DNA from 2 places in the Mycobacterium sp. NGS41 genome. Region 1 is predicted to be linked to the other one. Evidence: riboswitches for the same ligand, from Rfam matches in the RefSeq annotation. Region 1 holds a riboswitch; the other holds the start of a gene.

Evidence for each region. Region 1 has a riboswitch for fluoride ahead of AC5Y21_RS20350 (PE family protein). Riboswitches for the same ligand answer to the same signal wherever they lie in the genome.
Region 2: linked by a shared signal. The riboswitch ahead of AC5Y21_RS11000 (MFS transporter) and the one ahead of AC5Y21_RS20350 (PE family protein) in region 1 are both predicted to bind fluoride.

Annotation. Positions count from the first base shown of each region.
Region 1 is NZ_JCALDF010000027.1:9,657-16,099, reverse strand. Features, by position in the region: gene AC5Y21_RS20365 (histidine phosphatase family protein) at 1-513, opposite strand, end outside; gene eno (phosphopyruvate hydratase) at 580-1,848, opposite strand; gene AC5Y21_RS20355 (potassium channel family protein) at 2,092-3,810, opposite strand; fluoride riboswitch at 4,295-4,370, opposite strand; fluoride riboswitch at 4,535-4,596, shown strand; gene AC5Y21_RS20350 (PE family protein) at 5,090-5,389, shown strand; gene AC5Y21_RS20345 (PPE family protein) at 5,404-6,443, shown strand, end outside.
Region 2 is NZ_JCALDF010000009.1:47,805-72,052, forward strand. Features, by position in the region: gene AC5Y21_RS10955 (class I adenylate-forming enzyme family protein) at 1-1,254, shown strand, start outside; gene AC5Y21_RS10960 (acyl-CoA dehydrogenase family protein) at 1,232-2,143, shown strand; gene AC5Y21_RS10965 (acyl-CoA dehydrogenase family protein) at 2,130-3,227, shown strand; gene AC5Y21_RS10970 (enoyl-CoA hydratase/isomerase family protein) at 3,229-3,996, shown strand; gene AC5Y21_RS10975 (class I SAM-dependent methyltransferase) at 4,075-4,338, shown strand; gene AC5Y21_RS10980 (class I SAM-dependent methyltransferase) at 4,335-4,682, shown strand; gene AC5Y21_RS10985 (proline iminopeptidase-family hydrolase) at 4,687-5,550, opposite strand; gene AC5Y21_RS10990 (thiolase family protein) at 5,756-6,895, shown strand; gene AC5Y21_RS10995 (ArgK/MeaB family GTPase) at 6,916-7,806, shown strand; fluoride riboswitch at 7,893-7,966, shown strand; gene AC5Y21_RS11000 (MFS transporter) at 8,082-9,341, shown strand; gene AC5Y21_RS11005 (FAD-dependent oxidoreductase) at 9,389-11,008, opposite strand; gene AC5Y21_RS11010 (IclR family transcriptional regulator) at 11,023-11,700, opposite strand; gene AC5Y21_RS11015 (alpha/beta fold hydrolase) at 11,854-12,714, shown strand; gene AC5Y21_RS11020 (bifunctional 3-(3-hydroxy-phenyl)propionate/3-hydroxycinnamic acid hydroxylase) at 12,714-14,420, shown strand; gene AC5Y21_RS11025 (3-carboxyethylcatechol 2,3-dioxygenase) at 14,368-15,285, shown strand; gene AC5Y21_RS11030 (FAD-binding protein) at 15,282-17,024, shown strand; gene AC5Y21_RS11035 (LLM class flavin-dependent oxidoreductase) at 17,024-18,334, shown strand; gene AC5Y21_RS11040 (coniferyl-alcohol dehydrogenase) at 18,369-19,196, shown strand; gene AC5Y21_RS11045 (cyclase family protein) at 19,184-20,173, shown strand; gene AC5Y21_RS11050 (alpha/beta fold hydrolase) at 20,173-20,991, shown strand; gene AC5Y21_RS11055 (FAD-binding protein) at 21,114-22,664, shown strand; gene AC5Y21_RS11060 (serine hydrolase domain-containing protein) at 22,694-23,875, opposite strand; gene AC5Y21_RS11065 (helix-turn-helix transcriptional regulator) at 24,068-24,248, shown strand, end outside.

The DNA of each region.
Region 1 (6,443 bases):
ACTGAGCTGATTCCAGCAGGCGGTGCGCTGCCCGACGTGGGTCAAGCTCGGGTCGATCTGCCCGAGCAGGGCACGATTAAAAGCGTCGTGAGATACCAGGACAATCGGTCCACTTTCGTGCTCGGCGACCAGCTCGAAGAAGGCCAACCGAGCACGCTCTGCCACCATGGCCAGCGGCTCGACTCCGGGTGCGGCGTCTATGCTGCCGTAGCGGTCTTGCACCTCGTCGCGGCGCTCACCGGTCATCGGGCCGTAGTCGCGGTCGTTGAGCCGGATGTCGGTTGACACGGGAGCATGGGCCGCCCTTCCAATCGCCCGAGCGGTGTCTGCGGCTCGCTGCAGTGGGCTGGAGATCACCGCGGTGGGACTTCGCTCAGCAAGGACTTTCGCCAGACACGCCACCTCGGCCAGCCCTACCTCGTCGAGCGGCGGGTCGCTAAGTCCGCGTAAGCGGTCTTCGGCGTTGAGCGCGGTGCGGCCGTGCCTGGCCAGATATACCAGCGTGATTGTCATAGCGGGACTAACCCTTTCGTCGTCTTGGCCGTGGTCTTCGCAACACCGTGATCGAGTCCAGGGGAATCAATGATCATCAGGCACCAGCCCGAACTCCAGATGAGGTGTGGCCTCAGCGACTTCGATCAGTCGGTTGTACTTCGCGACCCGTTCACCGCGTGCCGGAGCGCCAGCCTTGATCTGACCGCAACCCGACCCGACCGCCAGGTCGGCAATGAACGTGTCGTCGGTTTCTCCCGACCGGTGGGAGATCATCGCGCCGTAGCCCGCATCTCGGCACACGGCAAGTGCCTCAAGCGTTTCCGACACAGTGCCGATCTGGTTCACCTTGATCAGTGCGGCGTTGGCGACGCCCGCGTCCACACCGAATCGAATCAACACCGGATTGGTCACGAAGTTGTCGTCGCCCACCAGCTGGACCCGGTCGCCGAGCGCCGTGGTCATCTTCCGCCAGCCGTCAGTGTCGGTCTCGCCCATGCCGTCTTCGATGCTCCACACCGGGAACTCGCGGATCATCCACGAGTACCGTTCGATCATCTCCTCGCTGGAAAGCGACTCGCCCGCTACCTCGTACCTGCCGTCACGATGAAATTCACTGGCCGCTGGATCCAGTGCGATCGCCATACCGGCGCGTCCCGGAGTGTATCCGGCGTCGATGATTGCCTTGGTGAGCAGCGCCAGCACCTGTTCGGGCGAAGCGATATCGGGAGCGAACCCGCCCTCATCACCCAAACCGGTGGCCAGCCCGCGATCGGCAAGTTCGCGGCGAAGCCGTGCATATACCTCCGCGCCGCCGCGGACGGCTTCGGCCAGTGACGGCGCACCGACGGGAGCGATCATGAATTCCTGAAAATCCAGCGCATTGGGAGCATGGACGCCACCATTCACGACATTGAAGTGTGGCACCGGCAGGCGCGGTGCCACTGTCGGCCCGGACAGATAGCGCCACAACGGATCTCCGGATTCTGCGGCGAACGCGCGTGCGGCGGCAATCGAGACGCCGACGATCGCGTTGGCACCGAGTCTCGATTTATCCCGGGTGCCGTCCAGCACTCGCAGGGCATCGTCAACCTCGTCCAGGGATTCAAAAGCGCGACCAACTATTGCGTCGGCGATTGCACCGTTGACATGGGCGACGGCGCGCTGCACACCCCGTCCGTCGTATCGATCGTCGTGGTCGCGCACTTCGACGGCCTCGCGGGTACCCGTCGATGCCCCGGACGGCACCCCAGCGCGAACAGCGCGCCCATCAGCCAACACCGCGCGCACACAGACCGTCGGCCGGCCACGCGAATCCAAGATCTCCACCGCCGAAACCGACGAAAACCGCATCACCACTTGCCGCCTCCATATCCACAATTCGGCCAAAGCCGGTCCAGTAGACAAGGGACCGTTGGCCGTCCATCGTGGACGTGCGGTTGTGGCGAGCCCCACCGCCGCGATCACACTATCAGTCCGAGAACGCCGCGAACATACGTTTCGACGGCATCAAACTCGCTTGAGCGGTACCCATGGCGCGGGTGTACAGCACCAGCGCTCAGCCGTCCTTCGTAAGTGCCTCACCCTTGGCGCATGCCATCATCGATCGACGGTAGCGGACAGCTCCGGAAGCTGCCCTTTGCGGAGCGTCTCTAGTAACTCGCGGTATGGGCCAATGAGGTAGACAGTGTCGTAGGCGCGTAATCGGGCGTCGCGACGGGGATGCAGCCTAACCGGCGAACCCGGCCGAGTGATCGCAATGACTCGAGTCTTGGTGGAGAGCTCGAACATTTGCATTCCGTCGAGTTCACTGCCGACCACCACCCGCATGGCGCCGACCACAAACGAGCTCTGCCCGACCGAAAACGTGGCCAGCACGTCGAGATCAATTGCGGCGCTGATAAACCACGGTGCGGCCAGCTCAACGGTTGAGCGAACGTTAACGAAGCCGAATCGCTTTGCGATCACGCGGCCCAACGCGCGATCGTATACTCGCAACACCAGCGGCACGTCCGGTCGAGTGACTTTGGGCGACAATGGGCGGCCCAACATCCTGGCCGCGATGATGCCGGTTTCAACGTTAACCACTTCGCTTCGGGTCATCACCGCCACCGCGCGTGCCCGATTGACGCGCGCCAACTCAAGCGTCTGATGCATGGTCGCGTCTCCCAAGATCACTGGAACGTCGAGGTCGATTACCGAAGACACGAAACGGTTGTTCTGGTCGCGCTCGATGACCACGACCTCGTATCCAGCAGTGGTCAAATCATTCACCACGCGTGCCCCTACCGCGCTGAGCCCAATAACAATTACATGATTGCGGAGATGCCGCACTCGGGGACGCCCGGCCGAGTAAATGAAACGACGTGAAAGCAGCACGTCTGCGATGAAGGAGACGATTAGTGCGGTGTTGATCACGCCACCGAACATCATCATCACAGCCAATAGCCGCAGCCAGACGGGCTGGTTTAGGAAGCTGAAATCGCCGTAGCCAGTTGTCGTGAGGGTCTCGGCGGTGAAGTACAAAGAGTCAATCCACGACATCCGCGGTGAAGCCTTATAGCCCAAATGTATTAAGGCCATCGAGCCGATGATAAGTATCACCAGTGCGCTCATGATCGGGTAGAACGCCGGGTTCACGTCGTCACGCACAGCGCGTATGCCGTCGAGGAACCGGCGCAAGAGGGGTCGTCGGGATCGCGACTTAGTGGGGCGCGGAGCTTTAGTACCACGAGCGCTGAGCTCGTCCACGGTTCCGATCATCATCACCCAATCGCCGGCATGCACCGCGAGGTCGCGTCCCGGGCAGAGGTCCGTCATTCCGGGGGTCGGTGAGCTTTGGCCGTGAATCACCGCCACCGGGGCAAGATCGCCGTACAGTTCGCGCAGCGTGTCGTCGCGGACGGCCTCGCTGCCCGACACCAGGAACTCAATGCCCGCTGCGGTGAACGCGTGGGTGGTGCGCGCCAGACATGCTTCAACGATTGACGTTGACGCGAGTTCGGCGACGTCGAGTATCGCGCCAAGTTCACTATCGTCGTTGAGCGCCTCACGTAGCACGTCGTTGGCCAATCGCGCTACCACGCGAATGTTGGGGTTGGCTTCCTTTGCGAGCAAGGCAATTTCGAGATTCGCCACATCGTCATCGCCGGTGCACACGACAGCAGCCGCTTGGGCGACGCCAGCTTCGACGAGGTCGTCCGGCGTATCGGCGACCTCCTCGTCGACGAGCCGGACGACACGAGCTCCGGCGCTTTCCAACCCTTCAATAATCGCGGCCGTGAGCCCACCGCTACCAGAGACAATGATGGTTTTCATGCGATTGTCACCACGCTTCGCCAGCGGCCGCAGTAGCCGGCTCACAACCTCTTGTCGATCTCGCAACACCTGCCCCGGTCGGCACCGGCAGCTCACCGGCATGCCGCTTTCGGTGGCCGATTCCTTTCATCCACGAAGCGCGCGTGTAAGAAAAACCGGACGGTACAAGACGTTTGGTAACGAATGCCGCAGACATTGTGTTCATGGGTCGGGAATAGGATGATTGGCCAGCGACCCGCAGGCAATCGCGACAGCCTCGCAAACTCGGCTCGAACCAAGAGATGAAGCCGCTAAGCGCAGGTGACACTTCAGCGACAGCCGTCACCTGGAGCACTTGAATGATCAGCGGCGGCAGACCGTCGTGCGCCATCTGGTCGTGGAAGCGCTGGGCTGAACGACGCGAGTGATATATCGGGACCGCGGCGACGTCGTGCACCAACTCGCCGAGCAAGGCCGCGCAAACAGGTGCCACCTGCGACTCCTCGGGTTCGCAGGTGCCATTAGCCAGTTTGGCGGTTCGGAGAACAATTCCCCAGGCGGACGCCATCGCCACAGCCAGTTAACCAATGACGACGCGGCTTGGTCAAGAACGGCACCACGTCTCGATGATTGCGGGCCCCGAACGTAAGGGCTGGTTGCCTACCGCGACGCCGTGATATTTGAGGTCGGCTTGGGCGAGGATTGTGTTTGCGACATTGCGTCCGCGGTTAGGCCGACGTTACCATCGCGCATAGGCGATGAAGCTCGCCGTAACCGCCGCACCTGGCTGATGGCTTCTACCCGTTACTTGGCTCGGGTGCAAGGCAGGTGGTTAACGGTGGCTCACTTATCTCGCGTCTTAATCGTGGTTTGCCGTGCTGTTCCCCACGTGTGGGTGCATGCGGTACTCGATTGGCCTTGCGAGAGCGCGTCATGCACGGCATTCAGGACAACTCGATGGATCCGGAATATGCTGGAGCCGAACGGCTTTCGCGTTGCACATCGTGAGGCCGTCAGGTCAACTTCTCGCCGCTATGAGCAACTCATCCTCAGCATCCGGCGAAGTCCATCTGCCCTCTACTGCACTCGGTGTCTACTGATTCAGCCACTCGGCTCTCATGGTTTGCACGCGAGTTCACGTCACCGATCGACGGATTGGCCGGCTACCCCGCTCGCCAAACTGCAATCTGGGAGCGGGTTTTCAACAACAGTGCAGAAAGTGCTGCACATCGAATGAGGGGGGAAGGCTGCCTGAACTTTTGTCATTCACAAGTCGATGACTCGTACGGAAGGAAATCTTATGTCTTTTGTGACCACGCAGCCGGCAACGCTCACGGCGGCTGCCGCCGACCTGGAAGGTATTGGTTTTGCGATGGCAGCCCAGAATTCGGCCGCGGCGGCGCCAACGACCGGCGTGATTCCGGCTGCTGCCGATGAGGTGTCGGCGTTGACGGCCGCGCAATTCGCCATCCACGCGCAGATGTACCAGGCGATCAGCACCCAGTCGGAAGCGGTCCATCACCTGTTTGTCGGCGCGCTAGGGGCCAGCGCCGCATCGTATGCGGCCACAGAAGCTGCCAACGCCATAGCAGCCGGCTAGACGAAGGATGCGCAATGGATTTCGCGATACTACCGCCGGAGATCAACTCCAGCAGGATTTATACCGGTCCCGGCTCGGGGCCGATGCTTGCGGCTGCGACGGCCTGGGACTGGCTGGCCGCCGAACTTGATTCCACGGCAGACTCCTACGGGTCGGTGGTTTCGGGGTTGAGCAGCGGGCCGTGGCTGGGTCCCGCGTCGGCGTCGATGGCCGCAGCAGCCTTGCCATACGTCGCGTGGATGACCACAACGGCTGCGCAAGCTGAGCAAGCCGCCACACAAGCCAGGGCCGCAGCAGCTGCCTACGAGATGGCCTTCGTGATGACGGTGCCCCCGCCGATGATCGCGGCCAACCGCAGCCTGTTGCTGACGTTGGTTGCGACGAACATTCTGGGGCAGAACACTCCGGCGATCGCGGCCACGGAAGCCCATTACGCCGAGATGTGGGCCCAGGACGCCGCCGCGATGTACGGTTACGCCGGCTCGTCGGCGGCAGCAGCAACCTTGACACCGTTCACACCACCCCCGCCGACCACCAACCCGGCGGGAGTGGCCGGCCAAGCCGCCGCGGTACCGCAGGCGATCATGTCGAGCGGCCCGAAAGTGATGTCGGCGCTCCCCCAGGCCCTGCAGGGGCTCGCGGCGGCACCGGCGGCAGCCGATCCGCCGGACCCGCTCTCCACCCTGGGGACCATCCTGACGGCGATCGCCATACCTGTGGCCGCCGCCGATACAGTAGCGGCCGCTACCGCGGCGCCGGCGTCGATTTTTAGCGGGTCGGCGTCGTCGGTCTCGGCAACGACGACGATGAGAGCTCTTCGGATCAATGCCGACCGTGACTTCGCTAAAGGTGAGGGGCCGTTCACCGGAGATGGGCCGGGCGCCGCCATGTTGCCACAATGGATTGCCGGCGGCGCAGGTGGCGTAGGTGAACCGTCGACAGCGGCGCAGCCTGTGGCTGCCAGCATGGGACAGGGCATCTCGATCCGCGGGTTGTCGGTGCCGCCGGGCTGGGCGTCTGCGGCTCCGGCATTCCGCCCTGCCGCCTATGCATT
Region 2 (24,248 bases), on a different contig from region 1:
TTCATCGCTGTCGTGCTGGCAATCTGGCGGCTCGGCGCGGCGGCTGTGCTCATAAGCCCTGCGTGGAAGCGCGACGAGGTCGACCACGCGCTGGCGGTGACAAACCCGGGTCATGCTGTCGGCGACCACCCGGTGCTCGCCGGTTTGATGCCGATGCTGCACCTGGACGAACCGGTCGTCGCCGGGGAATCGACAGCTGGGGTTCCGCCGGCCGACGATGATGCGCTGCTGGTGTTCAGTTCGGGTACCACCGGTCTGCCGAAGGCGGTCCGGCACACCCACGCATCGCTGGACGCGGCGGTACGGCACTGGCGCGGCGCGTTGCAGCTGACCGGTCGCGACCGGATCCAGGTCGCCACACCGCCGTCACACATTCTGGGACTGCTCAATATCCTCACCGCGCTGCGCACCGGCGCGTGGATGCGGCTGCATCCGCGATTCGACGTCGAGCGGATGCTGCGGTGCATCGAAAAGGACCGCATCACAGTCGAAATGGCGGTTGCGCCCATTGCCCTGGCCATCGCCTCGCACCCTGAGCTGGAGTCCTACGATCTCTCGTCATTGCGGTTCATCATGTGGGGCGCAACGCCGGTCAGCGCCAGCATCGCCGAAACGGTGACGCGGCGCACCGGCATCGGGTGGGTGCCCGCGTACGGCACCACGGAACTGCCGGTCATCGCGTGCAATCCGCTGGCCGGAACGCGCTTGGACGCCGTCGGGAAAGCGGTGGCGGGGGTACAGGTTCGGGTGGTGTCTCTGGAAACCGGTGTTCCGGTGGGTCCGGGAGAGGTTGGTGAGCTTCAGGCGCGGTCCAATTCGCTGATGGCCGGTTACCTCCCGGCCGAGGCGACCGCGGACGTGTTGTACGACGGTTGGTACCGGACCGGGGACGTCGGCTGGCTCGACGCCGAGGGTTGGCTGCGGATCACTGACCGTCTCAAGGAAATGATCAAGGTGCGCGGCTTCCAGGTCGCGCCGGCCGAAATCGAAATGGTGCTGCACGGTCATCCGGCCGTCAAAGACTGCGCGGTGTTCGGCGTCCCGGACGGCGCGAACGGAGAAGCGGTGGTCGCCGCCGTCGCGGCGCGAGCTCCCGTCGAGGCCGCCGACCTGGTAGCCCAGGTGGACCAGAAGCTGGCATCCTACAAACGCCTGCGCCGAGTCATCTTTGTCAACGATATTCCGCGCCTGCCGTCAGGCAAGGTGCTGCGCCGAGTTCTCAAGGAGCGCTATGGATGTACGGCTGACAGCTGAGCAGCAGCAACTACGTGACGCCGCCGCCAAGCTGGCCGATGATCTCGGGCCGGGAGCGGTGCAAGATCTCGGCGACGAAACTCGAATTGGGCGTCTGGACCGGCAGATTCAGACAACCGGGTGGCGATCGTTGCGCTCCGACGGCGCCTCCGGCGTCGAAGTGGCAATTGTCGCTGAGGAATTCGGGCGCCGACTGGTGGACGCACCATTCCTCGGACCGGTGCTGGCCGACGATTTGGCCCGGCACATCGGTGCGGGCGCCGCAGCAACGCTGACAACCGTAGCCGTCGATGATCGCGCGATCGACGCTCGCGGATGCCAACGCGCCCTGCTGCTGTCCGGAACCACCGTGCTGGCCGCCGATCTAGACACCGATAGTGTCTGCGCGGATCTGACCCGGGCCGAGGCGGTGATTGTCGGAACGCCGCAGGCTATCGGCGAGGTGTCCGACGAAGTCGCCGGACGATGGCAGGCCTTGGCGCTGGTCGCCACGTCGGCGGACCTGGTCGGAGATGCGCGTGGTGCGCACGCCGTCGCCTGTGACTACGCGAAAATCCGTGAACAGTATGGCAATACGATCGGGTCCTACCAAGCGGTGGCGCACCTGCTGGCCGAATCCGTGGCGCTGATCGAAGGTTCGGTGAGCGTGCTGCGGCATGCGGCCTGGGCCGTCGACGAACTCCCTGTAGCGCAGGCCATTCAGGCCGCACGTGTGGCAAAGGTCTACTGCGCGCGCGCCACCCGAACCGTCTGTGAGACCGCGGTGCAGGTGCACGGCGGCATCGGCAATACCTGGGATTGTCTGGTGCACGTCTATCTGCGCCGCGCATTGACCTCGACCGAACTGTGGCCGGTAGCGCTGAAGGAGATCGATCTTGGACTTTCGTGACTCGGCTGAAGAGGCCGCCTTCCGGGAGCGGCTCCGATCCTGGCTTTCGTTGCACGCCAAGGAGTATTCCGGCTCAGGTGATGAGTACTGGGTACGCATGGCCGACTGGCATCGGGCCCTTTACGACAACGGTTTCTTCGGGTTGTCGTGGCCCCGCGACTACGGCGGTCAGGAGCTGCCGGCGGTGTACGACGTCATCGTCGACGAAGAACTCGTGCGCGCCGGAGCGCCACCGCGCCCCAGTGTCGGTTACCTGGTTTACGGCATCGGCCGGCACGGCGGCGACGAGCTGCGCCGGCGCTTCCTGCCGGGCATCATCAACGGCAGCGAGCGGTGGTGCCAGGGCTTCAGCGAGCCTGGCGCCGGTTCGGACCTGGCGTCGCTGACCACCACTGCCACCCGGGAGGGCGACAACTATGTGGTGCACGGACACAAGATCTGGACCAGCTACTCCGACGTCGCCGACTGGTGTCTGTTGCTGGCCCGAACCGACCCCGCGGCTAAACGGCATCGTGGTCTGTCGGCGTTCGTGATCGCGATGAAACAGCTTGGCATCCAACAACGTCCGCTGCGCATGATGAACGGTGTGACCAACGAGTTCGGCCAGGTGTTCTTCGACGGCGCAAATGTGCCCGCGGACCAGATGGTCGGCGCTCCCGGCGACGGCTGGGCGGTTGCCATGACGGTCGTCGGCCACGAACGTGAGCCATCCACCCTGGGATACGCGGCCAGATACGGCAAACTGGTCCGGGATCTGGCGGCGCGCAACAGCGCCGTCCAAGCTCCCGTACCTGAGGAACTCTCATGGGCAGCGGTCCAGTCGGAGATGCTGACTCATCACGTCCGCCGGCGGCTGTCCGAACAGCTGGACGGCGTTTCGCACGGGCCCGAAGGGTCGCTCGACAAGCTGCTGATGACCTGGGTTGAGCAGTCCGTCGGGCACGCCGCGCTGGCGGTCACCGGAACCCGCGACCCAGACCTGCTCAGCGCGTACTTGTACAGTCGGGCGCAGAGTGTCATGGGCGGGACTTCGCAGATACAGAAGAACATCATCGCTTCGCGGATCCTCGGATTGGGAGTCTGAAATGTACGACATGCCAAGTGAAATCGACGTTCGCGCCGAGGGGGGCCTGCGGATCATCACGCTCAACCGCCCGGATGCGCTGAATGCCGTCAACGACAACCTGCACGTCGGGCTCGCGCGGCTGTGGCAGCGGCTGACCGACGATCCCACCGCCCGCGCGGCGGTGATTACCGGTGCCGGTCGGGCATTTTCGGCTGGCGGCGATTTCTCGTATCTTGCCGAGCTGGCGAACGACGCCGATCTGCGGGCCAAGACGATTCGCGACGGGCGCGAGATCGTGCTGGGCATGGCTCGGTGCCGAATTCCCGTGGTGGCTGCGGTCAATGGGCCTGCCGTCGGGCTGGGCTGCAGCCTGGTCGCCCTTAGCGACATCGTCTACATCGCCGAAAATGCCTACCTCGCCGACCCCCATGTGCAGGTAGGGCTGGTGGCCGCTGACGGCGGACCGCTGACCTGGCCGCTGCACATCAGCCTGATGCTGGCGAAGGAATATGCGTTGACGGGCACGCGGATTCGCGCCGACCGGGCCGTCGAACTCGGCCTGGCCAACCACGTGGTCGCCGATCCGGTCGCCGAGGCGATGGACTGCGCGAAGCGCATCATGGAGCTGCCACAGCAAGCGGTGGAAAGCACCAAGCGGGTGCTCAATATTCACCTGGAGCGCGCCGTGCTCGCCAGTCTGGACTACGCCCTTTCGGCTGAGCATCAGTCGTTTACCACCGAGGACTTCCGCTCGATCATCACCAAGCTGAATGCGGCCAAGAACTAAGTCGGGCGAGCAGACGCAAAAGACCCCATTTCGGGGGCGCTGCGGGTGCTTTTGCGTCTGTTCGCGCTCTAGAATGCCGTGGTACCGCCCTATCGTGACGTCGCAGAGTTCGATGATCGGGCCACGTCGTATGACCAGGGCTGGCGCGGTCGTTTGCACCACATCATCAGCGACCGCACCGCCGCCTTGACAACGACGACAGTGGCGTCACCACAGCGCGTCCTCGATGTGGGATGCGGGACCGGATGCCTCCTCCGGTTGCTAGCCAACCGCTATCCGGGAGCCCAACAACTTGACGGAATTGACTCTGCTCCCAACATGATCGAACCGCCAAATGGTTGACCCACGACGATCGACTGACATTCGTCACCGGGATGGCCGAGCACCTGCCCCACAGCGATGCGTCGATGGACGTGGTGGTCAGCAGTACGTCGTTTGACCATTGGTCGGATCAAGCCGCCGGGCTCGCGGAATGCGCAAGGGTGCTGCGGCCGGGTGGCCATCTGGTTCTGGTCGACCAGTTTTCCCGACGGCTGATCCCGACGCTCGCGATCACTCGGCGGGGCAAAGCGCGAACGCCCCGCCGTGCAACCGAGCTTCTGCTGCGCGCGGGATTCAGTCGCCCGCAATGGCACACCGTGCACACGGCCATCATCAAGGCAGCGGTCGCAACAAGGGCTTCGTAGCGAATCACACGTCGTCGTGTTGCCGAAGGAATTCGCGCATCACCTGATCGAACCGGTCCGGCTCTTCGATGAACGGCATGTGCGAGCTCGACTCGAAAAGCTCGAACCGTGACCCTTCAATGCGCTGGTGCATTTCCCGCATGTGCTCTGGCGCGCACTGGTCGAACCTGCCCGCGATCACCAGGGTCGGCACCGTGATCTCGGTCAACCGGTCGAACACCTCCCAGTCGCGGATGGTTCCGACGATATGAAAGTCGCTCGGCCCGAACAAGGTACCGAAGATCTCATTGCCCATGTTCTTGAAGGCTTCCTCTAGTTCGTTGGGCCAGGGATGCAGACGGCAAAGATACGTCTCGTTCCAGGTACGGATCGCGGCCTGGTATTCGGCCGACGAAGTCGTGCCGGCGGCCTCGTGACGGTCTATCGCGGATTGCGTTGCCGCATCCAAGCGGGACTTCTTGTGGGCCACCATATCCGAAAATTGCGGTATTGACGCGATGCTGTTCGAGATGGTGAGACTGGCCGCAGCAGGTGCCGCGTCCAGGACGTACTGCTGCGCCAGCATCGCTCCCCACGAGTTGCCGAAGATGTGGAAGCGGTTCAGGCCGAGGGCTTCCAGAACGGCAGCCATCTCGGCGACCGAGCGTTCCATCGTCCAAAGTTTCGTATTCGACGGGCATTCGGATCTCCCGCAGCCGAGCTGATCCCAGAAAATGACTTCCCGCTCGTCGGCCAGACGTTCCAACGAAGTGATGTAGTTGTGCGGCAAGCCCGGTCCGCCATGAACCGCGAGCAGCGGACGGCCCGCGCCGCCGCCGATCCGTTTGAACCAGACGTTTCCGCCGGGGACCGCGATCGTTCCCTCCAAGCTGGCCTCCTGATTTATTGGCGAGCAGACGCAGAATCGCACGATTCGATGCACGTATGTGCGATTCTGCGTCTGCTCGGCTGCAATGGTGACCCACCTTGCAACTCATACTCTCAAACTGAGAGAATAGTGTTCTCATGAATGTGCGGTCGGCTCTCCGGCCCCGCGCATGCCTGTTGAAATGCCGCCGAAGTGGAGAAGACCTGTGCCTGAAGCCGTCATCGTGTCCGCGTTGCGCACCCCCATCGGAACCGCGCGAAAGGGAACGCTGCGCGACACCACCGCATTCGACCTTGCCAACCACGTAGTCACCGAGGCCGCGGCGGGTCTGGATCCGGCGCAGGTCGACGACGTCATCCTGGGCGAGGGTCTTTACGGCGGCGGCGTTGTCGCGAGGCACGCGGCCATAACCGCGGGACTGCCCACGGTTCCCGGCCTGGCCAACAATCGGCACTGCGCGGCGGGTCAGGCGGCGGTGCAGAGTGCGGCGGCAAGTGTGCGCGCGGGGATGGATCAGCTCATCATCGCCGGTGGTGTGAACTCGGCATCCACGTCGCCGCGGTCAAGGTTTCAGATGGACGGTGAGTGGGTCGACTGGTTCCCGCCGACCCATCCAGACCGGCCCGACGCACCCAACATGGACATGTCGATCACCGTGGGCTGGAACGCAGCCGTGGCCGCTGGCGTGAGCCGCGAGGAGATGGACGCGTGGGCGTTGCGGTCGCACCGCAACGCGATCGCCGCTATCGACGAGGGCCGTTTCGTCGACGAGATCGTCCCGATTCAGACGCCGCATGGCATGTTCTCGGTCGACGAGCACCCGCGCCGCGACACAAGCATGGAGAAACTGGCTGCCCTCAAGCCGCTGCATCCCGAAATCGATGGCTTTTCTATTACCGCCGGCAACTCCTGCGGCGCCAACGACGCCGCCGCGGTGCTAACCATCGCCAGCGACGAGCTGGGACTGCCCGCACTGGCGCGCGTGGTTTCCTGGGCCTCGGTCGGTGTCGATCCCGCCTCGACGGGCTTGGCACCCGTCGACGCTATTCCGAAAGCGCTTAAGCGGGCCGGACTTTCAGTTTCCGACGTAGACCTGTTCGAGATCAACGAGGCATTCGCGGCAATGTGTGTGGCCACCGTCAAGCTGCTCGATCTGGACCCGGACAAAGTCAACGTCAGCGGCAGCGGCTGCTCGCTCGGACATCCGGTGGCGGCGACCGGCGCCAGGATGCTCGTCACCCTGGTGTACGAACTGCGTCGGCGCGGCGGCGGCATAGGGGTCGCCGCTATGTGCGCGGGCGGCGGGATGGGTTCCGCGACCGTCATCGAGGTCGCTGCGCCCTAAGGAGTCGAATAGGCCGCAAGATGGACATCGCCGATCTGATTGCCAGTGCGCGCAACGGTTCTCCGCGTGCCGCGGGTCGGTTGCTCAGTCTTGTCGAAGGCGACCGCCGCGACGAAGTACTGGCAAGCCTTGGTGGTCCCGAGGCGCGAGCGGCCCGCGACGTCGGTGTAATAGGCATAACCGGACCGCCGGGCGCCGGCAAGTCGACGACGATCGCGGCACTGGTCGGCGCGTACCGGGAGCGTGGCTGCCGAGTGGCTGTGCTGGCCGTGGATCCCTCGTCGCCGTTCAGCGGTGGTGCGCTGCTGGGCGATCGGATACGAATGGCCGCGCATATCAACGACTCCGACGTGCTGATCCGTTCGGTGGCAAGCCGCGGCCATATCGGCGGCCTGGCCGCCGCGGTTCCGGCGGCTATCCGCCTGCTGGGTGCGATCGGATACAACGTGATCCTGTTGGAGACCGTGGGCGTGGGCCAATCCGAGATCGAGATCGCCGCCGTCGCGGACCCGACCGTCGTCGTCCTCAATCCCGGGGCCGGCGACGCGGTCCAGGCCGCCAAAGCGGGTGTGCTGGAAGTCGCTGACATCGTGGCGGTCAATAAGGCCGACCGGGAGGGCGCCGAACAGACCGTGCGGGACCTGCGAGCTGAGACCAAAGCACCCATCCTCAGCCTCATTGCCGCACGGGGAGAAGGTGTTTCGGACCTCGTGACCGCGATCGACGATCATCACCGCGCCGACAGCCGCGCCCGACGGCTAGCTCGGGCCCGGGCCCAAATCCTGTCGCTGGCGCAAACCCGGCTGCGGAGCAGCCCGGATCTCGACGGGCTCGCTGAGTCGGTGGTCGACGGCCACGACGATCCCTATACCGCAGCGGAACGCTTGGTTTCCAAGGGTGAGCAGACGTAAAAGCCCCCGATTTCGTGCCGAAACGGGTGCTTTTGCGTCTGCTCGCCGATGCTATTGCTTGACCAATAGGAATGCGCGTTGGTTAACTTGGCAGCGGCGAAGGAGCCCGCCAGGAAGATCGTCTCCTAACCGTCACATGGCTGATGGCTCCTGCGAAAAGAAGGAGTCGCAGGTGGCTATGTTCCCTCCGTTCGCAAGTCGAATTGTGTTGTGCGGTAGCGGTGCTCGTGGCGAGGCTGCGTGCCACCAGAACCAGATCGCAAGCAGGGCTCCCCATGAGTGACCAGCCCGATACCGTCGACAACGAGGGAAAGGCGTTGCCCAACAACGCCTCCCGCCAGCGCGGTCGCCGGTTATCGCCCGCGCTGAAGTTCGTCTTGATGGTCGGCGTGATGAGCTTCTTCGCCGACTTCACGTATGAAGCGTCCCGCAGCATCGTCGGACAGTTCCTCGGTCTGCTTGGTGCCGGAGCGCTGGCGATCGCGGTGATCACCGGATTCGGCGAACTGCTCGGCTACGGGTTGCGCCTGGTCTCGGGACGCGCTGCAGACCGCACCGGACTGTACTGGCCGATCACTATCGGCGGCTACGTCTTGCAGATGTCGGTGGTGCCGCTGATGGCATTGGCCGGCAGCTGGCAGATCGCGGCCGTCCTGGTGATCGCGGAACGAATCGGGAAGGCAATCCGCAACCCGCCTCGTGACGCCATGCTCTCCCATGCCGCAAAACGGATGGGCTATGGCTGGGGCTTCGGTGTACATGAAGCGCTCGACCAATTCGGCGCTCTGGTCGGTCCATTACTCGTCGCGTTTGTCGTCGCCAGCACTCATGGCAACTATCGGCTCGCGTTCGGCGCGCTTGCCGTTCCGGCTGTGATTATGCTCTCGCTGCTGGGGGTGGCGCGGCTACTTTATCCACGCCCGCAGGATCTTGACCCGGCCACCGCACCGATGCGCACGCAGCAGCTGCCGCGAGTGTTTTGGATCTACCTCGTCGCCGCGGGGTTGGTGGCCGCCGGCTTCGCCGACTTTCCGATCATGGCCTACCACTTCCAGCAAACCGGCACCATTTCTGCGACGTATATACCGGTCTTCTACGCCTCCGCAATGGCGGTGTCGGGTGCCGGCTCCCTGGTGTTCGGACGTCTTTTCGACCGGGTCGGTATCGGTCTGTTGGTACCGCTGACGGTGGCCGCTGCCGCGTACGCGCCGCTGGTCTTCCTCGGCGGCTTCTGGCCCGCCCTGATCGGCAGCTGCCTGTGGGGCTTGGGGATGGGCGTTCATGAATCGATCATCCCGGCCGCAGTGGCCCCGATGGTATCGCCGGCTCGGCGCGCCTCCGCCTACGGCATCTTCACCGGCATCTACGGCCTCGCCTGGTTCGCCGGCAGCGCTGTCATTGGCGCGCTGTTCGGCCTAACCGTCGGCAGCGTCGTCGTATTTGCGGTTGTCACGGAACTCGCCGCGGTACCGCTGATCCTGTTGGTTATGCGGCACACCGCGGCCGCACCCGTTTCCCAGGGTGAGCAGACGTAAAAGCCCCCGACACGCCGTGCGTGCGGGGGCTTTTACGTCTGCTCGCGCTACTCGACGGACTTCCCGGTGGCGGCCGCATATCCTGCGCGGTAACCGAAAACCATTGCCGGGCCGATGGTCCCACCGGCGCCGCCATACGCTCGTCCGGTCACGCCGGCCATCGCGTTGCCCGCAGCGAACAGACCCGCGATCGGCTCGCCGGTGACGTGAAGCACGCGACCGTCATGGTCCGTCCGCGGCCCGCCCTTGGTTCCCATCGCACCGACGCATACCGGAACCGCGTAGTAGGGGCCGGTGTCGATCGGGCCGAGTGTCTTCCCGGCCAGTGTGGTGGCCTGGTCGTCACCCCAGTAACCGTCGTAAGCGCTTGAGCCACGCCCGAAGTCGGGATCGGATCCGGCTGCGACGTGGCGATTCCACTCTTCGATGGTGCGAGCGAGGCCGTCGGCATTGATGCCGGTCTTGGCGCCCAGCTCGGCAAGGTCCGCAGACTCGCAGAACCAGTCCGGGACGGGCTCCCCGGGGGCAACGCCGAGAAATCCATAGCGTTGCAGGTGAATTGAATCGAAGACAATCCACCCACTGTCGTTGACGTAGCCGCCGCGAGGATCGAGATAGTGGAAGGCGCCGGCCATCGAGTTGTAATCGCAGGCCTCGTTGACGAACCGGCGTCCGGCCCGATTGACCATGATGCTTCTCGGGCGCGTGCGTTCCAGCCGTACGCTGCGGCTGCGTTGATTGCCCGAGATGGAGTCGCCCGGGATCCGGACGATCGGCACCCACCATGCTTCACCCATGTTCGCCAGCTCGGCGCCGTGCGCCATCGCCATGCGCAGGCCGTCGCCGGTGTTGTTCGGCGGAGATACCGCTCCGTGCATTGGGCCGCGCAGAAACGCTTGCACCAGAACAGGATCCCATTCGAAGCCGCCGGTGCCCAGGATCACGCCGTGGCGGGCGCGAACGCTCATGCTCTGTTCGGGCCCAGCGATTCGCGCTCCGGTGACCTTCCCGCCGTCGACGATGAGCTCTTCCGCCCGTGTCTTCGTGCGTGGTGTCACCCCGAGATCGAGCAGACCCTTCAGCAGTCCCGCGATCAACGCGGTGCCGGCCACGCATAGGTCGCCGGCTTGCTCGTCGACATCGGCATGCAAACGCGCGCGGGTTTCGGCGTCGAAACCGACGTTGGACCAATCTTCCGGAAACGATGTGATCTGGCTAGCCCATTCGCCAAGTTGGCTGAGGTCGAAGGGAATTGCGCTCAGCGACCGGCCACCGCTCGGTTGTCCCCCCGGCAGCTCGGGCTGGTAGTCGGGAAAGCCCGGCGCGATCTCGAAGCGCAGACCGCTGTGTTTCTCGACGAAGTCGAGCATCGCGGGGCCGGTGTGTACGAATGTCTCGACCAGCGCGTCGTCCATGGAACCGAACGACTGCGCGCGCAGGTATCGCAATGCGTCGTCGACCGTCAATTCCCGGTCGGGACAACGGTTGTGGGCGGGGATCCACACGATGCCGCCCGAGACCGCAGTCGTTCCGCCTACGGTTGGAGCCTTCTCGAACACCTGCACTGAGGCACCGGCCACCGCGGCTGTGAGCGCGGCGGTGAGCGCGGCGCCGCCGCTGCCGAGCACTATGACGTCATAGACGTCGGCTTCGTGGTCCCGAGGCATGGTTTGCTATCCCTTCAGCTCAGCAGCGCGGACAAGTGCTTGGCGGCTTTGATGACGGCGTCCTTCCCACGCAATACGACGTCTTCGCGGTGGGAGATGAGGTTGATGCAGGTTGGTGGTGACGGCGCCTGGCGGTGTACCGGCACGGCCAATCCGTAGGTATTCGGCTCGATCTCCCCGTACGTCATCACCCAACCGCGCTCACGCGCGCGCATCACCAGCTCGCGTTCCCCCGGCCGCCGGGGCATGCTCGCCAGCAGGGCGATCCCGGCGGCGCCGCGGTCCAGTGGATACCGGCTGCCCTCGTGGAACGAAAGCTGGTAGGCCACGTGGGTCGGGACGATCACCGCGATCGCCACTTGCTGGTCGCCCTCCGCGACCAGCAACGACACCGTGGTGCCGAGTTCGTCGGCCAGCGCTCGCAGCGTCGGGAGACTCACTTGGCGCACATTGTGGTCGAACGACGCGCCCAGCACGGCCAGTCCGGAGGCCGGCCGGTAGCGCCCGTCCTCACCCTTGGCGACCAGCCGGAACTGGGCCAAAGTCGAGAGCAATCGATAGGCGATGGTCCGATGCACTCCGACTCGGTCGGCAAGTTCTTGCACAGTCAGTCCGGTTGCCGACGCCGCCACCATCTGCAGCGTGGTCAGCCCCCGGGCCAGCGTCTGCGAACCCGTCGCCGAGGCCGTCACGGGCTTGACAGACCCACACGCGAGAGCGAAGCTCTATATATAACGCACATTAGTGTGCGATATTAGCACACGCTGTATTTCAAAAACGCCTGTATTCCAAAAGCGAGAGCCGGATTTTCACCAGCGACATCCCAGAGAGGTGCCCCAGAAGGAATGGAGTTCGAAAGCGTCTGGAGCGACCTGCAAGGCGTCGCGTTTTCGCAGGGCTACCTGTCCGCCGGCGGGGTCCGGACCCGCTATCTCCGGGCCGGTGACCCGGCCAAACCGGTCCTGGTGCTGTTGCACGGTTCTGGCGGTCACGCCGAGGCCTATGTCCGCAATCTGGCTGCCCACGCCGAACATTTCTGGACCTGGTCTATCGACATGCTCGGGCACGGCTACACCGACAAGCCGGGGCATCCGCTGGAAGTCAGCCACTATGTCGAGCACCTGATGGCCGTGCTGCGCGCCATCGGCGCCGACCGTGCCAGCATCAGCGGTGAGTCACTCGGCGGCTGGGCGGCCGCGCGGGCTGCCATCGACCATCCCGACGTGGTCGACCGGCTCGTCCTCAACACCGCCGGCGGTTCGCAGGCCGACCCGGCGGTAATGCAGCGGATCATCACCTTGTCCATGGCAGCCGCCGAGAACCCGACGTGGGAAACCGTTCAGGCGCGGATCAAGTGGTTGATGGCGGACAAATCCAAAGATTACGACGACCTGGTCGCCAGCCGTCAACGGATATATCGCCAGCCGGGGTTCGTCGCGGCCATGAGTGACATCATGGCACTGCAGGATCCGGAGATCAGGGCGCGAAACATCCTGGGACCAAATGAATATGGAGCGATCACCGCGCCCACGCTGGTGCTGTGGACCAGCGACGACCCGACCGCCGATGTGACCGAGGGCCGCCGCATCGCCTCGATGATTCCCGGCGCGCGGTTCGAGGTGATGCCTGGCTGTGGTCACTGGCCGCAATACGAGGACGCCAAGACCTTCAATCGCCTGCACCTCGACTTCCTGCTGGGGCGTTGATGGAAGGAACCGGGCACCGGACACAAGACGTCGACGTTGTCGTCGTCGGTGCCGGCCCGGTCGGGTTGACCTTGGCCAATATCCTTGGCCTGCAGGGGGTAAGGACGTTAGTGGTCGACGAGCGGGCGACGCTGATCGACTACCCGCGCGGGGTCGGGCTGGACGACGAGGCGTTGCGCACGTTCCAGTCGATCGGTCTGGTGGACCGCATCCTGCCGCACACCGTACCCAACCAGATCCTGCGCTTCTACGACGCACAACGCCGTATCCTTGCCGAGATGGCGCCGCCCGACGCGCGTTTCGGCTGGCCCAGGCGCAACGGGTTCGTGCAGCCCCTGGTCGACGCCGAATTGCTGGGCGGTTTGGACAGATTCGATCATGTCGAGGTCTGGTGGGACCGTCCGATGACGTCGTGCGAACAGACCGCCGATGCGGTGACCGTCGAGCTCGGCGGCGAAGCTGAAGGCTGTAGTGTGCGTGCGGGTTACGTCGTCGGCTGCGACGGCGGTCGCAGCATTACCCGCCGGATGATGGGCGTCTCGTTCGACGGGACGACGTCCCCGACGCGGTGGCTGGTCGTCGACATCGCCAACGATCCGCTCGGTCACCCGAACAGCGAGGTGGGCGCCGACCCCGAGCGCCCGTATGCCTCCATCTCGATCGCACACGGTATTCGCCGGTTTGAGTTCATGATTCACGCCGACGAGTCCGACGAGCAGGCCGAGGATCCGGCGTTTCTGACGCAGATGCTGGCGCGGATGGTGCCGCACCCGGACCGGGTCAACGTAATCCGCCGTCGTGTCTACACCCACCACTCGCGGATCGCCGGCGCCTTCCGCAGCGGCCGGTTGCTGCTGGCTGGAGACGCCGCGCACCTGATGCCAGTCTGGCAGGGGCAGGGCTACAACAGCGGAATACGGGATGCGGCGAATCTGGGCTGGAAACTTGCAGCCGTGGTGACCGGACGCGCGGACGCCAAATTACTGGACACCTACGATGTGGAGCGGCGCAAGCACGCCCGGGCGATGATCGACCTCTCCACCATGGTGGGGCGCGTCATCTCGCCGACCAACCGCCGCGTCGCCGCGGCGCGCGACCTCGTCGTCCGATCGGCGTCAATTGTGCCGTCGCTCAAGAGGTATGTGCTGGAAATGCGGTTCAAACCGATGCCGCGTTACGAGCACGGAGCGGTCGTCCATGACGTACCGCGCCAAGCGGGCTCACCGGTGGGCACCTTGTTCGTACAGCCTCGTGTCGACACCAGAACGCAGCGTGATGTGCTCTTGGACGATGTGCTCGGCGATTGGTTCGCCGTGCTGTGCTGGAACAACAATCCGCGAAAAATCCTCGGGGAAGACGCGTTCGCAAAGTGGAAGGCCTTGGGAGCACGGTTTATCGCGCTGCGCCCGCTGACTCAGTTGCATTGGACCGGGCACGATGATCCCGACGTGGTGATCGTGGGCGATCGCACCGGTGGGCTCAAGGCCTGGTTCGACGGTCACCAGGAATCGGTGTTGTTCCTGCGTCCGGATCGCTGCATCGCGGGGGCTTGCATTGCCCAGCTGGCGCCCGAACTGAGCGCGTCGCTGGTCGAAGCCCTCGCACTCACGCCGGGAGGGGGTGATTTGCCAAGTGCCACTGGCTCTGTGCTGTATGTCCCACAGCCCGCTGCTGAATCTACCGGGGCCGTCGCGGGACCTGCTTGACGACGTCGAAAGCGCGATCGCGGAGGCCCGAGAGTTCGTCAGCGATTACGACCCCGAACTCGTCGTCATCTTCTCGCCGGACCACTACAACGGCTTCTTCTACAAGGTGATGCCACCATTCTGTATCGGTATGCACGCCAAAGGAGTTGGCGACTACGGCACCCTGCTGGGCCCGCTGGACGTGCCCGAAGACATCGCGGCTGAATGCGCAAAGGCCGTCCTTGGGTCCGGCGTCGACATTGCGGTATCGGCGAGTATGGACGTGGACCACGGCACCGTGCAGCCGCTGGAGAAACTATTCGGCGACGCCAGGTCGCGCCCGGTGATCCCGATCTTCATCAATGCGATCGGCGTACCGTTGGGGCCGCTACATCGTTGCAGGGCGCTAGGTACCGCGGTGGGCAACTACCTGGCGAACCTGGACAAGCGGGTCCTGGCAATCGGATCCGGCGGGCTGTCCCACAGTCCGCCGGTGCCGACGCTGGACACGGCCGACGCCGCGGTGCTGCAGCGAATTGTGCACGGCGAACCGATGACAACAGAGCAGCGGCAAGCTCGGCAGACCGCGGTGATCGACGCGGCCCAGAGCTTCGCCGGTGGTGAAAGCAAACTCCAACCCCTCAATCCAGCTTGGGACCACCACTTCCTGGAGATCATCGACGCAGGACGGCTCGACGAGCTCGATCACTGGTCGAACTCCTTCGTACTGCACGAGGGCGGTAGCTCCGCACACGAAATCAGAACCTGGGTGGCGGCTTTCGCGGCGCTGGCGACTGCGGGTCCATATCAGACCATGATGCGCTACTACAAGCCGGCCGCCGAACTGATCGCCGGCTTCGCAATCAGAACGGCGGTGCCGACATGAGCGACGCCGAGCACATCGTCGACGTCCTCATCGTCGGCTCCGGCGGCGGCGGCCTGACGGCTGCCCTCACTGCCAATGCGTCCGGACTGGATGCGCTGGTAGTGGAAAAGTCGCCGAAATTCGGCGGTTCCACCGCGCTGTCTGGTGGCGGCATTTGGGTTCCCGGGGCGCCCGCCCAGCGCAGGGAGGGGTATGCTCCGTCGCCCGACGGCGTGGTCGAATACCTGCGGCAGATCACCGACGGCTTGGTCAGCGATGCGCGGATACGGCAGTACGTCGAGTCATCCCCGAAGATGCTGGAGTTCTTGGAGGGGCTCTCCGGATGGCTCGAGTTCGTCTGGAAGCCCGGCTATGCCGACTACTATCCGGAGTTGCCGGGCGGCTCCGAACTCGGCAGCACCATCAACGTCCCGCCGATCGACCTGCGAGAGCTGGGCGCCGACGAACAGAACTTGCTGCCGCCATTGACGCTTGCTCCCAAAGGAATCTGGTTGGGACCTAAAGAACTTCGGTCCTTCTACCGCATCAGGCAATCCTGGGCCGGGAAAGGCGTTCTGCTGAAGCTGATTTCGCGGATGGTCAGGGCCAGGGTGTTTGGTGAGCGGATGGCGGCCATCGGCCAGTCGCTGGTCGCTCGGCTGCGCCTGGCGATGCGGGAACGCGATATCCCGCTGTGGCTGAACTCGCCGATGACCGAGCTGATCACCCACGACGACGGATCGGTGGTCGGTGCGGTGGTGCAGAGAGACGGTAGGACCCAGCGGATCGCTGCTCGCCTCGGGGTCATCCTGGCCGCCGGGGGCTTCGACCACGACCTCGGCTGGCGCAAGGAACAGCTGTCCGTCGTCGATCAAGACTGGAGTTTCGGCAACCCCGCCGCGATGGGCGACGGCATTCGGGCCGGCCAAAAGATCGGCGCCGCAACCGACTTACTCGACGAAGCCTGGTGGTTCCCGGCGATCCAATGGCCGGACGGCCGAATGCAGTTCATGCTCAACGAACGGATGATGCCGGCGCAGTTCATTGTCAACGGCGACGGCAAACGCTTCATCAACGAGGCGGCGCCGTACATGGATTTCGGTCATGCCATGATCGACGGCCAGAAGTCCGGGATCACCCACATTCCCTGCTGGCTCATCACCGATCACCGGTCCTGGAATCGCTACGTCGTCGGCGGCCATCTGCCGATACCCAAAATCCCCGGCGCGCCGGTACCCACCGGCCGCAAGGTCCCGCGCGCGTGGCTGGAATCCGGCGTCGTCAAGGCCGCGACGAGTTGGGACGAGATGGCGGCCAAGATCGGAGTACCGGCACAACAGCTCTCCGAAACCGCCCGCCGTTTCAACGAGTTGGCGCGCAAGGGTCACGACGAAGATTTCAAACGCGGCGACAGCGTCTACGACAATTATTACGGCGATCCGACGCTGCCCAACCCCAACCTGCATCCGCTGGCGGGGCCGCCGTACTACGCGTTCCGAATCGTCCTCGGCGACCTCGGGACGTCAGGCGGCCTGCGGACCGACGAGCATGCCCGAGTGCTGCGACCCGACGACACGGTGGTGCCCGGGCTGTACGCGGTGGGCAACACGTCGGCGGCGGTGATGGGCCGCAGCTACGCAGGTGCTGGGGCAACCATCGGCCCAGCGATGACCTTTGGTTTTGTCGCGGCAAAACACCTTGCCGAAAAGGCTGCCGGACAGGCGCACGAACGGACCCTTGATTCCCATGGGAGGTACTGATGAAAATTTCGCTGTTCTACGAGTTCGCCCTGCCCCGCCCGTGGGCGCCGGACGACGAACACGTCATGCTGCAGGACTGCCTGGACGAGGTCGAGGCCGCCGACAAGGCGGGCTTCTCCACCGTCTGGCTGACCGAGCACCACTTTCTCGAGGAGTACTGTCACTCCACCGCGCCGGAGATGTTCCTGGCCGCTGCCAGTCAGCGGACGAAGAACATCCGGCTGGGATTCGGCATCATGCACATGCCGCCCGCGGTCAATCACCCCGCACGCGTTGCGGAACGCATTGCCACCCTTGACCTGATCTCCAACGGACGCGTCGAGTTCGGCACCGGCGAATCGTCTTCTGTCGGTGAGTTGGGGGGGTTCAACATCGATCCCGCCGACAAGCGCGCGCAATGGGAGGAAGCGCTCGAGGTCGCGATCCGCTGCATGATCGAGGAACCCTTCACGGGATTCAGGGGCGAACACATCGAGATGCCGGCCCGCAACGTCATTCCCAAGCCGATGCAAAAGCCGCACCCGCCGGTCTGGGTGGCCTGCACCCGCCCGGCCAGCGTGCAGATGGCTGCTCAAAAGGCCATCGGCGCTTTGAGTTTCGCGTACACCGGCCCCGGTCCGCTGACCGAACGGGTCAACGGCTACTACAAGGAATTCGAGGAGAACGGCGTCCCGGTCACACCGGCTATCAACCCGAACATCCTGGCCATCGGCGGTGACCTGTCGATGATGGTCGCCAAGACCGACGAGCAGGCGCTGGAACGCCTCGGGCAGGGCGGCGGATTCTTTTCGTTCGGCATCATGCACTACTACATGACCGGCGTGCACACCCCAGGGCGGACCGGCGTGTGGAAACGCTATCTGGAAGAGGTCGAGAAGGATCCGACGCTCGCCTACGGTCCAGGCCGCGGCGCGATCGGCTCTCCTGCCACCGTGCGAGAGTTCCTGCGTGGCTACGAGGAGAGCGGTGTCGACGAAATCATCCTGCTGCTCAACCCACGCAGCCACGAGGGCACGATGGAATCCATCGAGCTGATGGGCACGGAAGTGTTGCCCGAATTCATCGAGCGCGACGAAAAGGCGGTGGCCGACAAGGCCGCCCGGCTGGCGCCGGTCATCGAGAAGGTCGAGGCACGGCGGCCGGAGTCGACGGCACCTCAGTTCGACGAAAGCTACTCGTTCGGCGGTCTGCCCACCGGTCGCGGCGGTAAGTTCACCGCAAGCGAGATTCCCGAAGCCATGGCGGAGATCAATGAGGGTCGCGTCCAGGCGGCGCAACGAGCGAAGGAACTGAAGGACCAAGGCAAGTAGACCTCTGAATTCGGCGGACCCAATCGGCGGAAAAGTGGGACAGATCGAGGAGCTGTGGCGCTACGACGGCCGCCGCGCGGTGGTGACCGGTTGCGCGTCGGGCATCGGCGAACATCTGGTGCGGCAGCTCACCGAACTGGGTGCGGACGTGGTCGGACTGGATAAGCGGCCACCGTCCCTTGAGGTCACCGAGTTTCACGAAGTCGACCTCGCCGACGCCACCTCGATCGATCGCGCGATGGCAGCTATCGGTGGGCGGGTCGATTCGCTTTTCAATGTCGCGGGTGTCTCCTCGGGGATCGGCGATCCGCAGCTCGTTGTCGCGATCAACTTTCTGGGACTGCGGCATCTGACCGAGGCGCTGATCCCGACGATGGCGGCGGGATCGTCCATTGTCAGTGTGTCCTCGCTCGCGGCGTCCGGATATCGGGAGCATCTGCGAGCGGTGGCGCCGCTGCTGAAAACGGCGACGATGCAAGAGGGAATCGACTGGTGTCAACGCCACCCCGATGAGCTTGCCGGTGGCGGCTACCAATTCGCCAAAGAAGCCATCGTCCTTTATACGATGCGAAACACATCGCGGCTTGGCGCCAAAGGCATCCGCATCAACTGCACCGGGCCCGGAGTGACCGAAACGCCGATACTTGATCAGCTGAGAGCCGCATACGGGCAGGCCTTCCTCGACGACATCCGCAAGCCGTTAGGACGGGTGTCTGACCCCGCCGAGCAGGCCTCGGTTCTAACGTTTCTGAACAGCCGTGCCGCCAGCTATATTTCGGGTCAGGTGGTCTGGGTCGACGGCGGAAATATCGCCGCGGAGATCGCCCGTGAACTCGAGGAAGGAACCCCGTGGCCAGCCTGACTGACTTTCGGAGGGTCGCCCGCGAGGTCTCCAACTGGGGACGATGGGGCGATGACGACGAGCTCGGCACATTGAACTTCATCACCCCCGACAAGGTCGCCCAAGCCGCGAGCCTGGCCCGGCACGGGAAGGTGTTTCCGCTCGGCGTGGACTTCGGCGCGTCAGGGCCGCAGGGCGCGTTCGAATTTCGGCACAACCCGGTGCATGTGATGACAATCGACGGCGGCGACGTCAACACGCTGGCCCAGTATGGGCCCGGCTGGGCACGTAATCCATTGGCGCAGCAGCTGAGTGAATACGTGACGGACAACCCGTTCCGCTTCAACGATGACATGATCATCATGCCGCTACAGGCGGCCAGTCAGTGGGACGCACTGTCACACGTATACTACGAAGGCCAGCTGTACAACGGCTTCCCGGCGGGCTCGGTGACCAGTATGGGGGCCTACCACTGCGGCATCGACAAGGTTGACGGCAAGGGGATCACATCACGGGGTGTGCTGCTGGACGTGGTTCGCCATCGTGGTGCGGAAGTTTTTCTCGAACCCGGGAACCCCATCACGCCCGAAGAACTCGACGACGTGGTTCTCGCGCAGGGGGTGACGATCGGGCGGGGTGATATCGTGATGGTCCGGACCGGTTGGTGGACAAGGTTTCTCATGACCGGCAATAAGCTGGAAGGCTACTCCGGATTGGACTGGCGGTGTGCCTCATGGCTGCACGACCACGAGGTCGCGGCGGTCGCGGCGGACAACCTGCAAGTCGAAGACCTGGTGTCCGGAGTCGACGGGGTCTTCTTGCCGCTGCATTTGCTGTGCCTGCGTGATATGGGGCTGATGTTCGGCGAGTACTGGGACCTCGCCGCGCTGGCTGATGACTGCGCCGCCGACGGCGTCTACGAGTTTCAACTCGTCGCGCCGCCACTGAGAGTGGTTGGCGCCGTTGGCTCTCCGGTGAACCCGATCGCAATCAAGTGATGCAGATTCACCGCAAGACCGCGCGGGTCGACGGCCTGGTCACCAGTTATCTGGAGGCTGGCGACGGCGATCCGGTGGTGTTGTTGCACGGCGGCGAGTTCGGCGCGAGTGCCGAATTCGGCTGGGAACGCAATATCGCCGCGCTCGCCGAGCACTACCGAGTGCTGGCACCGGACCAGCTCGGATTCGGCCACTCGGCGAAGGTCATCGACTTCGTCGACGGCCGCGGAATGCGGATCCGACATGTCGCCCGCTTCTGCGAGCTGCTCGGCATCACCTCGGCCCACTTTGCGGGCAACTCGATGGGCGCTATCAACCTACTTACCGATGCCACCTCGGATGCGCCACTGCTGCCGGTGCGCAGCATGGTGATCATCTGTGGCGGCGGAGAGATCCAGCAGAACCAGCACTTTGAGGCACTCCAACAGTACGATGCCACGTTGCCCGCCATGCGGCGCATCGTCGAGGCGCTGTTCTATGACGTCCGCTATCCGGCCGACGACGAGTACGTCCGGCGCCGTTATGAGTCGAGCACAGCGCCCGGGGCGTGGGAAGCGGTGGCCGCGGCCCGTTTTCGTCGTCCCGACGCACCCGCGCCGTCGACACCGAAAACCACGCGAGCCTATGAGCGCATCAAGGTGCCGACGCTCGTCGTCGAAGGTGGAAACGACAAACTCCTTCCTACCGGCTGGGCAGCGCAGATCGCCGAGCAGATCGAAGGCGGGCGCTCGGTGGTGGTCGACGGCGCCGGCCACTGCCCGCAGATCGAGCAGTCGCCCGCCGTCAACGAACTGCTGCTGAACTTCTTCGGTAGCTAGGTCGGCCAGGCCCGCGGCCAAACAGCGTCTCATCCATCGGGACAACGCCGCCAGTTACCCACCGCGTCTGTCATTGTAATTCCAGCGGCATAATCAGCGGCGCTACACGTAGGAGTACGGGCATGATTCGGTGGGACGAAGAGTGTGACGTGTTGGTGGCCGGCTCCGGCGCCGGCGGGGTCACCGGTGCATACACCGCGGCTCGCGAGGGGCTCGATGTGCTGCTGGTGGAGGCGACAAGCAAATTCGGCGGTACCACCGCCTACTCCGGTGGCGGCGGGGTGTGGTTCCCGTGCAACCCAGTGCTCCGGCGCGCCGGTGCTGACGACACCATCGAGGACGCACTGGAGTACTACCACGCGGTGGTCGGTGACCGCACTCCTTACGAACTGCAGGAAACCTATGTCCGCGGCGGCGCTCGGTTGATCGAATATCTGGAGGCCGACGAACTGCTCAAGTTCGAAATGCTGCCCTGGCCAGACTATTTCGGGAAGGCGCCCAAGGCCCGGACGGATGGCCGGCGGCACATTGCAGTGCAACCGTTTCGGGTTTCGGACGCTCCCGAACTGCGCGACGTGGTACGCGGTCCGTTGGACACCGATCGGCTCGGGTCACCGGTGCCCGACCGGTACTTCATTGGTGGCCGGGCGCTGATCGCCAGGTTTCTCAAGGCAACAGAACGGTATCCGGCTGCGGCAACACGGTTGAACACCGCGCTGGTTCAGTTGCTGGTGGGTGCGGAGAGCGACTCGGTGGTCGGCGCGATCGTCGAGACCGACGGGCAGCACCGAGCGATACGTACGCGTCTGGGTGTGCTGCTCGCCGCCGGCGGATTCGAGGGCAACGACGAGCTCCGCCGCACCTACGGCGTTCCCGGGCAGTCGCGGGACACGATGGGCGCGTCGGGAAATCGCGGGCTGGCTCATCAGGCCGCCATCGCGATCGGTGCGGACACCGATCTGATGGACCAGGCATGGTGGTCGCCGGGTCTGACGCATCCCGACGGCCGCTCCGCGTTCGCGCTGTGGTTCACCGGAGGGATCTTCGTCAACCAGGACGGCAGGCGCTTCGTCAACGAGTCGGCGGCCTACGACCGGATCGGCCGCGTCGTCGTTGCCCAGCTCGACAACGGGTCAATCACGTTGCCGTACTGGATGATCTACGACGACAAGGAAGGCCAGGCGCCCCCCGTCAAGGCCACCAACGTGTCGATGGTCGAACCCGAAAAGTATGTGACCGCCGGGCTCTGGCACACCGCCGACACTCTCGATGAGCTCGCCCGCAAAATCGGTGTGCCGCCGGCGAACCTGGCGGCGACGGTGGCGCGGTTCAACGAGTTCGTCGCCAACGGTGTCGACGAGGACTTCGGTCGCGGTGACGAAGCGTATGATCGCGCGTTTTCGGCTGGGAAATCGCCGCTCGTCACGATCGACAAGGGCCCGTTCCACGCAGCCGCGTTCGGCATTTCCGACCTCGGCACCAAGGGCGGGTTGCGCACCGACACCGCGGCCGGCGTCCTGGACACCGCCGGCAACCGCATCCCGGGCCTGTACGCGGCCGGCAACACGATGGCCGCGCCGAGCGGAACTGCCTACCCGGCAGGTGGTACACCGATCGGCACCAGCATGCTGTTCAGCCATCTGGCGGCGAAAGACATGGCGGCGCGGCAGTAGCGCGAGGGACAGCCGCACGCTAGCGTCGCCTAGCCGACGGCTTGGTAAATCAGCTTGGTGTACTTCTGCGTGCGGTCTGACCCTGCGGCGGTAACTTGTCCCATCTTGTTCATCACGTAGGCAATCGTCATCCGGCGGTCGAGATCCATGACGACCATTGAGCCGCCCCAGCCGCCCCAGTAGCAGATCCGTCCAAGCGGAATATCGGGAACTGCTTCGGGTTTCGGCAAAGCAAAGCCAATGCCCCAACGTGCGGGCATACCCATTACCAGATCGATGCCGTTGGCTTGTTCCTCGAAGATCAGCTCGATCGTCTCCGGACTCAGAACGCGGACCCCATTTACGGTGCCGCCCAACGAGATTGCCGACAGCGATCGTATCAGGGAGTGCGCATTGCCGTGCCCATTGGCCGACCCGATGTCTGCGCGGCGCCAGGCCGTACTCTGAGCCGTCAGCGCGGCTTCGGCATTCGGCGCGAGCATAGCGAACGTCTTGCGCATCGGATGATCTTCAGGCATCACGTCCCACGGTATGTCCAACGGTGGCGGTGGAATCAGCTCGGCGATGCGACTGTCGTCCTCGGGTCGCGCGCCGATTTGAATGTCGGCGCCCAGGGGTATAGCGATCTCCTCGCGCACAAACTCTTTGAGCGTCATACCGGTGATCCGCCGAACGATCTCGCCGACCAGGTGGCCGCTAGTCACCGCGTGATAGCCGGATGCGGTGCCGGGTGGCCACCACGGCGCCTGTGCCGCGAGTTGCGCGGTGGACTTCTCCCAGTCGTAGATATCCTCGACGGTGAACGGCATCTCCCATCCCGATACCCCAGAGGTGTGGCTCAATACGTGGCGCACCTCCACGTCTTGTTTTCCGTTTGCGGCGAATTCCGGCCAGTACTTGGCGACCGACGCATACGGATCCAGGCTGCCGCGATCGATCAGCATCAGCGCCGCCAGCGAGGTGATGTTCTTGGTGCTGGAGAACACGTTGACGATGGTGTCCCGGTCCCACTGCCTGGTCTTGGCCTGGTCGGCGTAGCCGCCCCAGATGTCTACGACCAGTTCGCCGTCGATGTCGATCGCAAGGGCCGCACCGAGTTCACCACCAGTGGTGATCTCGTCGGCAAAGGCGGCCGCGAGGTCGCTGAAGCGCTGGTCGAAGTGTCCGGCGAGGACGGCGTCGACCGCGGCGTCGCGGATTTCTTGTGTCATGGTGTATCTCCCCATTCGTCGGTCCGCCCACTATGACGTGCGGGCCGGCCGAAGATCATTGGTCGGATGGCGTAATTGTGTGCGGTCGCGGCTACGCCGTTTTGTACGCATATCCGCTGATGTTGTGTGCCGCGGGTAAGTCGCATGCTGGCTAACATGGGTGAATCTGATCCCCGCGCGGACACGCCGCCGATGAACTGGAGCGAGCTGGGCGTGACTGAACTGCCGACCGGAACGGTGACGTTGCTGCTGGCAGACGTCGAAGGGTCCACCGGCCTGTGGCAAAGTTGCCCGGCCGAGATGACGGAAGCGGTGGCACGCCTGGACGCGGCGTTGTCGCGGCTGGTGAATGCTCATGGCGGGGTGCGTCCGG